Regions from separate parts of the Lysinibacillus sp. FW12 genome, predicted to be linked through region 3. Evidence: predicted binding sites of a transcription regulator. Region 3 holds the regulator's gene; each other region holds the start of a gene.
What was found. Region 3 encodes LexA, which represses DNA repair genes until DNA is damaged. Its sites were predicted from a motif close to CGAACATATGTTCG; they were not measured.
Positions count from the first base shown of each region.

Region 1: SJW71_RS20005 (YolD-like family protein) is a predicted target of LexA. The motif match lies at 1,084-1,097, and genes of this name have one in related genera.
Region 2: SJW71_RS10695 (YolD-like family protein) is a predicted target of LexA. The motif match lies at 1,549-1,562, and genes of this name have one in related genera.

Region 1 is NZ_CP139094.1:3,878,828-3,882,109, reverse strand. Features, by position in the region: gene SJW71_RS20020 (helix-turn-helix domain-containing protein) at 1-78, shown strand, start outside; gene SJW71_RS20015 (ImmA/IrrE family metallo-endopeptidase) at 79-600, shown strand; gene SJW71_RS20010 (hypothetical protein) at 773-940, shown strand; gene SJW71_RS20005 (YolD-like family protein) at 1,116-1,397, shown strand; gene SJW71_RS20000 (YolD-like family protein) at 1,413-1,751, shown strand; gene SJW71_RS19995 (aconitate hydratase) at 1,744-2,088, shown strand; gene SJW71_RS19990 (DUF1827 family protein) at 2,090-2,416, shown strand; gene SJW71_RS19985 (DUF5067 domain-containing protein) at 2,462-3,025, opposite strand.
Region 2 is NZ_CP139094.1:2,106,413-2,109,694, forward strand. Features, by position in the region: gene SJW71_RS10680 (cation-translocating P-type ATPase) at 1-97, shown strand, start outside; gene SJW71_RS10685 (DUF3231 family protein) at 146-622, opposite strand; gene SJW71_RS10690 (cupin domain-containing protein) at 720-1,406, opposite strand; gene SJW71_RS10695 (YolD-like family protein) at 1,759-2,094, shown strand; gene SJW71_RS10700 (GNAT family N-acetyltransferase) at 2,429-2,905, opposite strand.
Region 3 is NZ_CP139094.1:3,411,983-3,415,264, reverse strand. Features, by position in the region: gene SJW71_RS17800 (prepilin peptidase) at 1-523, shown strand, start outside; gene SJW71_RS17795 (gamma-glutamyl-gamma-aminobutyrate hydrolase family protein) at 556-1,278, shown strand; gene lexA (transcriptional repressor LexA) at 1,388-2,005, opposite strand; gene yneA (cell division suppressor protein YneA) at 2,171-2,485, shown strand; gene SJW71_RS17780 (YneB family resolvase-like protein) at 2,482-3,147, shown strand; gene def (peptide deformylase) at 3,188-3,282, opposite strand, start outside.

The sequences.
Region 1 (3,282 bases), 470 kb from region 3:
GAGTTTAAAGGTTTGGATGAAGACGACCGTGAAAAGATTAAGGACATCCTCCTAAAAAGCAAAAAAAGGAGAGATTAAATGCCCCAGTATATCGCAAATCCTACTTCTAGAAAGCAAATAAGAGATTTTACTAATATGTTAAGAAGGTTAACGGGCTTGTATGATGAACCTTATTTTCCTATTGTGGAATTTTTAGAGTTAGCAATGCCTAAAATTTTCACTTCATTTGAATACGAAATAGTATCCACATCTGAAATGCCTAACGAGTATGGAGTTACTTATCCAGAAAAAAACAAAATTTGCATTCGAGAAGATGTTTACGATAGGGCGATAGCAGGTGTGGAAAGAGATAGATTTACTATAGCGCATGAAATTGGTCACTTTATTTTACACAAACCTGGAAATATTGCTCTTGCAAGGTCAGATTTGCATCAAGAGATACCAGCTTATAGACAGCCAGAATGGCAAGCGAATACTTTTGCTGGGGAATTACTAGCTCCACCCCAGATTATTAGTGGGTTAAACAAAAATGAAATATCATCAAAATGTGGGGTTTCCTTACAAGTAAGTGAAATTCAATTAAAAAATATTAATAAATAAGGAGTGGAATTTTATGAGGAAAAATAAAAAAAGCCCTTGTAAAGGGCCAACATAGTATTGTGTAGTAACAAGTGTTTGTCGCTACGATATAAAACTCGCCAAAGTTTATACATATCGTAACACTGTCAACGGTCCTTTGCAAGAAATTAAATTGCGAAGGGAAATGATAAAAATGTTAATTTGTACTCCATATATTACTCTAAGAAACGGTAAACGATTATTTGCACATGAGAAAGGCTTAGAGGCATTTTGCTTTGAAGTAACTCCAGAGAAACACAAAGAGTACCTAGAGAAAAAGCAAAAAAAACAGAATAAAAAGAAAGACAAAAAAGAAGAATAATACATTTTAGGACTCTTGCGACAGAGTCCTTATTTTATTCTCTGAATAAAGAAACGTTTTAATAAAAGCCCAGGTTCTCAATTAATTTTGAGCCTGGGCATTTTTTTATTGCTTAAAACAGAACATTAGTTCTATAATGTATACAAACAAATGTTCTATAATAGGAGTGGTTTAAATGGCAGCTAAATCAAAAACTAAAACACCAACTAAAAAGAAAGAACCAAAACACTTAGATCGTGATGAATTTGATTTAGAGGAAATTGCATACGCATTGACAGAGGCAATGGAGGAGAATAAATCAAAGACATTCACCATTTACAAACGAGATGAACCCTTAGAAGGTACAGTCACAAAAATGGATGCAAACACAAAACTAATCCATATTAAAGATAAGTACATGAATATTCATAAGGTACATTTCTTAGATATCCTAAAAATTTCAGATATCGATTATTAATGGAGAGTGATTTGTATGTTGCATGATCGCGGGAACATGAAATGGACAGCAATGATGCTGCCGGAGCATTTGGTGGAGATTAAGAGGTGGAAAAAGGAACAGTATTATGATAAAAAGCGTGAATTAACGGAGTGGGAGCTCGAAGAAATCGAGCAAACAATCCAGCGCTCTTTTAAGATGCGAAAGTTAATTAAATTAACTTTGTGGGACCATAACAAGCTACATGATGAAATAGGGAAAATAACAGGAACAGACTTGTATAAGAAAGAACTACTTTTAGATGCTGATTTATCAATAAAGCGTATTCAATTCGAGCAGATACAAAAAGCATCATTGGTAGATTCTGATGATTAAGCCTGAACAACGTCAACAAATACACAAATACTTATTAATTGAACTGGCAATAAAGTCGTTACAGATTGATTATCCAAAGGTCGAACAATTCAAAATGAAAAAAGTATTTCTGCCGTTAATGGACTCTCTTTTAAAAGAATTGCGGCAAGAATATTTTGAGCTCAAAAGACAATTATCACAACAACGCATACGAGTAGTAGGATGGACAACAGTAGATGAGTATTTCAGTGATGTACAGATTGCTACAGCAGGTGAAGATGTAATATTGCGTTATGCGAATCAAGCTTTAAAAACTAAAGTGGAAGAATTGATAAATAGATATCTAAGGAGAGAATAATATGGCTATTAAATCAAAGTTTTTTGACAGGACTTTTCGTAATACTACAGATGAAAGGGAAGATATCGTTAAAGTTGTAAGTAGAGGTGAATCAGAGGATACAGTAGTTACAATATATGAACGAAAAAACACCTTAGTAATTCATAGTAAAAGTGTTTCTGTAAACCACGCTAGTATATCTAAAGCAAAAGGCCATATTAAAGAGTGGGAAATCGCTTATATAATAGATAACATCATAAAAGAAGATAAAAAAAACGTTGTGATGTATTCTAAAGGAACTAAAGTTATTCATATACGAGCTAAAGAGGAAAATTTTGTTTTCTACTAAAAAATAGTCACTCATTTAATTACAGATGAGTGACTTTAATTTATTCTATTTTACATCGTAATCCTGCTTACCTAACTCTTTACCTCCAAGTCCTTGGTTAGCAACGAGTGTAACAGGAGTTTCTAAATCATCTAAAATGTATCCCACAGCATTTTCAACAGTGCCATCTTTTTTAATAGTTTCAATTTGCGTATCTAAAAATCTTTCGTCTGGTAATGGAGCAACTTCTAGTTCATTAACAGAGTTTGGATTGTTGTCTTGGATAGCTGTAAACACAACCATCCATGCTGAAATCGGATCTAGTTCTTTATCACTTAGATTTGTTGTGTTGTACCAGATTGCAAAAACAGGTTTATCACCATACTCATTCCCTTTTTCACCAGGTTGAATAACTTTTGTTTCTGTGATATTCATTTTTAAATCGACTAGTTTAGCCTCATTATCTTTAAAATACACATCTTCGCTTTTCTCTTCCTTATCTGTTTTATCAGCAGATACAGGCGTTTGAGTTTCTTCTTTTTGTGGTTCTTCCTTTGTTTTTTCCTCACCACAAGCAGCTAGTCCGAGTGAAAGAACAAGTGCTGCACTAAATATTAGTTTTTTCTTCATATAAGTTGTCTCCTTTTATGTATATATTTGTAACATATAAATTGTATCAATAATGGAAGTGGTTGTCAGTATGATAGAGTGACTTTCTTCTATTATATATAGCGCAAAAATGAATATAATGTCGAAGAATGTAATTAACCAATTATTGACGCCCCCTAATTTGCCCCCTATACTAAACCTACGTCTATTTTTTTAAGAATGATAAATCGATAGATTGTTTAAAATTAAAACCTCAAATACACATAAAAATATGTAAA
Region 2 (3,282 bases), 1.3 Mb from region 3:
ATTGTCGATTGCACAGCTAGGCTTCATTTATAGCTTATCTGTATTACCATTCCTCGTAAATCAATGGTATAAGCTTCTGTTCGTTAGGAGACGATAGTAAGTCAAAAAAAGAAGCTTCCGTTATGGATGAAACGGATGCTTCTTTTTAGCGTGGACGAGCCTCTAACCAACCTTTACGCTGACTATAGTCAATCAATTTTGATCCCAGTAGTGAATAACGCATATGAAGTTCACCATATTTTGTTAAATGGGGCTTCTTCACTGACAGATCGAGTGCTTGACTTACGGAAATTAAAGAGGAGGCGATATTCATGGATAAAATCGCACTAATTTCACCATCATTAATCATCGATTTGCCGCGAAGGTCTGTTATTTTCATCGTATTATACTCGATGGATGTAGTAGGTGCCAAGACGCCATTTTCCTTAAGTAACAATGTCAGGTGCTTATTTTCCTCTTTTAAACATTGAATAAACTCCAGGATCATTATCTTTAATTGTTTATCACGCGTATGCTTAAAAAAGGCATGGCTTGAAGCAATATATCCTTGATTGACACCAAGCTGTGACCAAAGCTTAAAAATCTCCTTAAATCGTAATGATGCTAGATTGTCTTTTAACATTGAGACACTTCCTAACTCTTAGGTTATCTAAGATTAGGATGGACAAGAAATGACATTCTATTCATCTTTTACAATAAAAGTTTACTAAGAGAACGTACTAATAATATGTGCCATAGGGATACGGATGTGGATAAGGGTAACGATATGGATACGGATAAGGACATGGTTTCATATAGTGCTTTGGCTTCGTTTGTTTATCGGTTGCTGATTTGACATGATTACAGCCTTTTGCTGGACCAATATAAGTTGTTGGAACAACCGGTGCAATGGTTTTCTTCCATTGTTCCTCATCTAAACAATACGTGTGAGCCATAATATTAGCTGGAGTAAATTTCAATATATCAGAGCCTAAAATGACTTCTGGTGTTGGCGCATCGAAAATAGCGAGTAAATGGGTGTCATCTTCTGTCGCTATTTCATAATGCCACCAGCCCTGTGGTACATTAGCGACTTGCCCAGGCTTGATCGGATAGTTTTGAATTTTCTTCGTAAAGGGATTCAATAGGGAAACTGTCGCCGCCCCAGTAATACAATAGACAAGCTCAGCTGCATTTTGATGGTAATGTGGCTCAACAACATTATCTTCACTTAAAAAAATATCGAGTAAAGATACATTTTCTAATGTATTTAATTGTTCCACGCCAAGCACATTAATATAATTTCGTGAATCCTTTTTAAAAAGCGTACTTTTGTTGACATCAAAAGTGAATTCCGCAGACGGGGAGGAATAATCAATATTTGTGTTTATAGTTACATCCTTTCTCACTTCAATTGTACTCTTCATTATCACCATAGAGTATGTTTCTATTATTGCTAGGCTTACACAAATGCCTAGCTCTCAGTGGGAACTCCTGCTTCATCTGCCTTTTTAAATTTACCTAAAATTACCACTTCTATTTAAGAAAGTACATACGTATAATAAAAAACGAACATTTGTTCTTCTTCTTCAGAGAGCTATGTTTACGAACTACAGTAAGTTAAGGAGCATTCAACATTATTATCATCAATGGTCATGTAATGGATACCTAGAAAATATGGAATGCTAGCTTTATTACGAGTTGCTTCCTATACAAAAGTGGGCACGGTGTTTCACGCAATGGCTTATATGGCGGACACTTGCTTAAGGAGTGGAGAAAATGATAAAAGATAGAGGAACAATGAAGTGGACAGCGATGATGTTACCAGAGCATTTAATGCTTTTGAAAGAATGGAAACAAGAGGTGTTTACAGAGCCACCTCGTGAACGCACTGAATGGGAGCTTGAAGAATTACAGCAAACGATCTCGCGAGCAATTGTTCAACATAACTATATTATGTTAACTATATGGGATCAGGCTCATTATGTTCAATGGGGAGGCTTCATTCAGGCGATGCATGAGGAGGAGTTATTACTAGAAACTATCACCACAACGAAGCATATTCCCTTAAAGTATATTTATGCTGCCCATATAGAAGATGATGGCCTTGAATAATAGAGAGCATCGACTATTAGACCTCAATGTTTACAGCTCGACTTTGCAGTGAAATTATTGCAGCATATCTAACAATGTCAGAGCATTTTAAGATGAAGCGTGTATTGTTCCCTTCCATTGTTAACGTTTTTATAGAAGGATTATGTTCACATTAAACGTCAGCTCGCCAAACAGCATATTCTTTATACTGGCATTTTATAGACCATTATTTTATCGATGCGCGGAATGTTGCGGTAGGAAATGATGAGGTGTTCGTTAAAAAACGAGTTGGAAGAGCTTGTTTTAAAACAATTTAACATCACTCATTTGAAAAAACAAATGAGTGACGGTTTCTTTAAAGTGGTAACTGCATAACAATTTGTTCACCAATAGGCCCCATTCTTCTTTCTCCGTTATCTACAAAGCCCACTTTGTGATAAAGATGCTGTGCGGCGATATTTTTGTGATTGACGACTAACACCACTTCATTACATTCATTAAAATGTTGCTTCACAAAGTCAGCAAGTGCAAACATTGCTTTTTTAGCATAGCCCTTACCTTGTTGTTGATGATCGATGGATAAGGCAGTTAACAACATAGCATTAGGGTTTGTAGAATATTCCTTTACCCTGTCAGTTGCATGAAGAACAAAAAAGCCAACTGGCACATGATCACTTAATATGACGATAGGATATTGTCCAACCGTCTCTATGGAAATTTCTTTTGGAAGCGCTGTAAATTGGTGTTGGTCTTCCGGTAGTTCAAAACTATGTAACTGCTCCACATAATCTTCTGAAAAATGTACTAATTCAATGTTCGCTGTTTTTTGCATAAAAAAGCCTCCTTTTTTATTATTCTAACTACAGAACAGATGTTCGTCAAGGAGGCTTGTATAAAAATAATGTCAGCTAGGATAGTTTAACTTAAAAAATTACCAAAAAATAAAATGAAGGAGATACTGATTATTAGGATAAGTGTGATCAACATTGTTATGATCCCTCGTAGCAATGTTGCTAAATTTTTTACATCTTTCATTCCAACAAAGCTGAGGTAGAAACAGGCAATGGACAAGAGTAGAGTCAATGTCAATGGATGAAAATGAAGTTGTGTAACAAAAAAGTCTTTCATTGTGCCTGAAAGAAAAAATAGTAGGATGCAGCCTAAAGATAAAACAAATGACCAGAAATTTAAATTAATTCCCATTGTTTT
Region 3 (3,282 bases):
AGCAATAGAAATATGGACAGGTGTTTTGTTTGCCTTTGCTTATTGGCGGCTAGGTTGGGGCATAGAATTTATTGTAGCGCTTTTATTTATCTCCTTGTTCGTTATTATTATTGTTTCGGATTTAGCCTATATGCTCATCCCAGATAGGGTGCTTATATTCTTTTTACCATTCCTCGTTGTAGGTCGGGTACTATCGCCATTAACACCATGGTGGGATTGTCTTGTGGGTGCTGTCGTTGGTTTTGGCATACTATATGTTATTGCGGTTATATCGAATGGTGGCATGGGTGGAGGAGATATTAAATTATTCTTTTTAATTGGACTCGTTCTTGGCACAATCAATACACTGTTAACACTATTTCTGGCGGCAGTTATCGGTATGATTGTGGGGGTTATCATTTTGTTCAAGCGTAAGCAAGGAAGAAAAACACCCTTCCCCTTTGGTCCGTCTATCGCCTTAGCAGCGATCATTGTTTATTTTTATGGTGATTCATTAATCAATTGGTATTTAGGTTTTTGGTAATTGTCAATCTTCAAGTATATGGAGGGAAGCAAGTGAAACCGGTTATTGGCATTACAGCCTTTGTGGAGGATGATTTATCCGCTCATTTAAATGCTGCTTACAGTCAAAGTATTATTGAGGCGGGAGGAATTCCGCTTATTATTCCTTTAGGTGTTGAGGAGGATGCGGCTCAAATTTTAGCTCTTACAGATGGTTTATTGTTATCGGGTGGCTATGATGTGCATCCATTTCTATTCGGAGCAGAGCCATCACCAAAGCTAGGGAAAATTCATCCAGCGAGGGATACAGTTGAACTAGCTTTAATTGAAGCTGCTTTTATACGAAAAATGCCTATTTTCGGTATTTGTCGTGGAATCCAAATTTTAAATGTCGCATTAGGTGGTACTTTATATCAGGACATTGATAGTGACCATTTTAGTACGAAGTTGCTTAAACATGCACAGCAATCAGGTCGAGCTGTAGCTACTCATTATGTACAGATTATTGCAGATAATTTATTAGCAACTATTTTAGAACAAGAGAAAGTTGCTGTAAATTCATTTCATCATCAGGCTGTGAATGTTCTAGCAGAGAAATTAAAAGTAGCAGCGAAATCAAGCGATGGTATTATCGAAGCGGTAGTTCATGAAGATTTACCATTTTGCTTGGCAGTTCAGTGGCATCCTGAGGAAATGGCCATAGCAGGAGAAGAGAACGCTAAAAAATTATTTTCAGCATTTGTAGAGGCTAGCTTAAAGTTCAAAAAAGAAGCTTAGAAGGGCATAGAGTAAAGAATCCAATGCTAGTATGTGGATTCTTTTTTTGCGTAAAAAAGAGGATACATGCTCATAAGGAACATATAATCCTCGATACCTATTTTCGTAATTAATGCACACGACGGTAGAGACCAACAACTTGTCCTAAAATAGAAACTTGATCGACAATAATTGGCTCCATGGATGAATTTTCAGGCTGTAAACGGAAATGGTTTTTTTCTTTGAAAAAACGTTTTACAGTGGCTTCATCCTCAGCTGTCATAGCTACAACAATATCACCGTTATTGGCAGTTGCCTTTTGCTTCACAATGACTAAGTCCCCATCTAAAATTCCTGCTTCAATCATTGATTCCCCCATAATTTCAAGCATGAACAATTGATCTTCACTTGTGCCATACGTATCTGGTAGCGGGAAATACTCTTCAATGTTTTCAATAGCTGTAATAGGAGAACCGGCTGTAACCTTACCAACAAGTGGAACATGAATTACTTGTTGCTTTTGAATGGATTCTTCAGGCTCTAGAATTTCAATCGCACGTGGCTTTGTTGGATCTCGACGAATAAAGCCTTTTTGTTCTAATCGAGCTAGATGACCATGAACAGTGGAACTTGAAGCAAGTCCAACTGCTTCCCCGATTTCTCGTACTGATGGTGGATAGCCCTTAGCTCGTACCTCTTCTTTAATAAAAGCTAAAATATCCTCTTGTCTTTTTGAAACTTTTTTCATGAGTGCTCACCTCTTTTTTCTAATATCATTCTTCTTATTTGATAGTATAACAGAATGCGAACACGTATGCAAACATAGGTTCGAAAAGTGTTTGACAAAAACGTTTGTTCGCTTTATTATGAGAACATACATTCCGAACAAACATTCTAAAAAGGGGTTATGAACATGACATGGTTAAAGAAAAACACACATATTTCAATCTTGATGGGAGTTTGTCTACTATTTGCAGGATATCTTTACATTACTGATCCAGGACACGTTAGTTACGCTGAAATTCAAATCGAACACGGGGATAGCTTATGGTCGTTAGCAGAGCAATACCGTGGTAAAATGAGTACTGAAGATTGGATTAAGCTTGTGAAAACAGAAAATGAGCTAGCGGATATTAAAATTGTGGCAGGAAAATCTCTAGTCATTCCTGTAGTGAGTAATCAGGCCGATCCCATCAATACCATTGAAATTGCGAGAAACGAACAATGATCAATAATCAACTGTCGGCTGTTGTCTATTGCCGTGTAAGTACTGAAAAGGAAACACAAAGCTCGTCTTTAGAGCGACAACAAGAAGAGTTACTGCGCTATGCAAAAGAGCAAGGTTATGAGGTGAAGGGCGTTTTTAAGGATAAGCACAGCGGCTACGATGTAGAACGTGAGGGCTTACTTGAAATGCTTGATTTCATTAAAGAAAAGGGGATTAACGCCCTTTTTGTACAAGATGAAACACGTTTAGGACGTGGAAATGCAAGGATGGCTGTGTTGCATTTGTTACAAAAATCAGCAACAGATGTTTTCTCTATGCGTGATGCAGGACCGGTGCAACTAAACGAAATGGACACGATGCTGCTTGAGATTTTAGCGATAGTAGAGGAATACCAGCGTAGAATACATAATGCTAAAATACGTAGAGGTATGCGCCGTGCTGTAGAGAATGGCTACCGTCCTGAAAATAATTTATCGAATCGAGGTAACCCGCATGGTCAGGAGCGTAAGGAACTACCTGTAGATGAAATTGTCAAGCTGCGTAAACGTGGATTTACCTTTGAAGAAATTTCTATAACGCTTAGAGGGTTAGGTTTTGAAGTTAGTAAAGCGACTGTCCATCGCAGATTTCAAGAACATCAAGAAAGATTAGCAGGAAAATGATATAGCCTGCTAATCTTTTTTTATCTTCTGTACTTCGCTATTAATAGGAAGATAAGCTTTCTATGCTTACGTTAGTAGGTAGTTTAAAAGGGTGTTCTTTATTAATTCGGTCATAAAACATAATGCCGTTTAGAT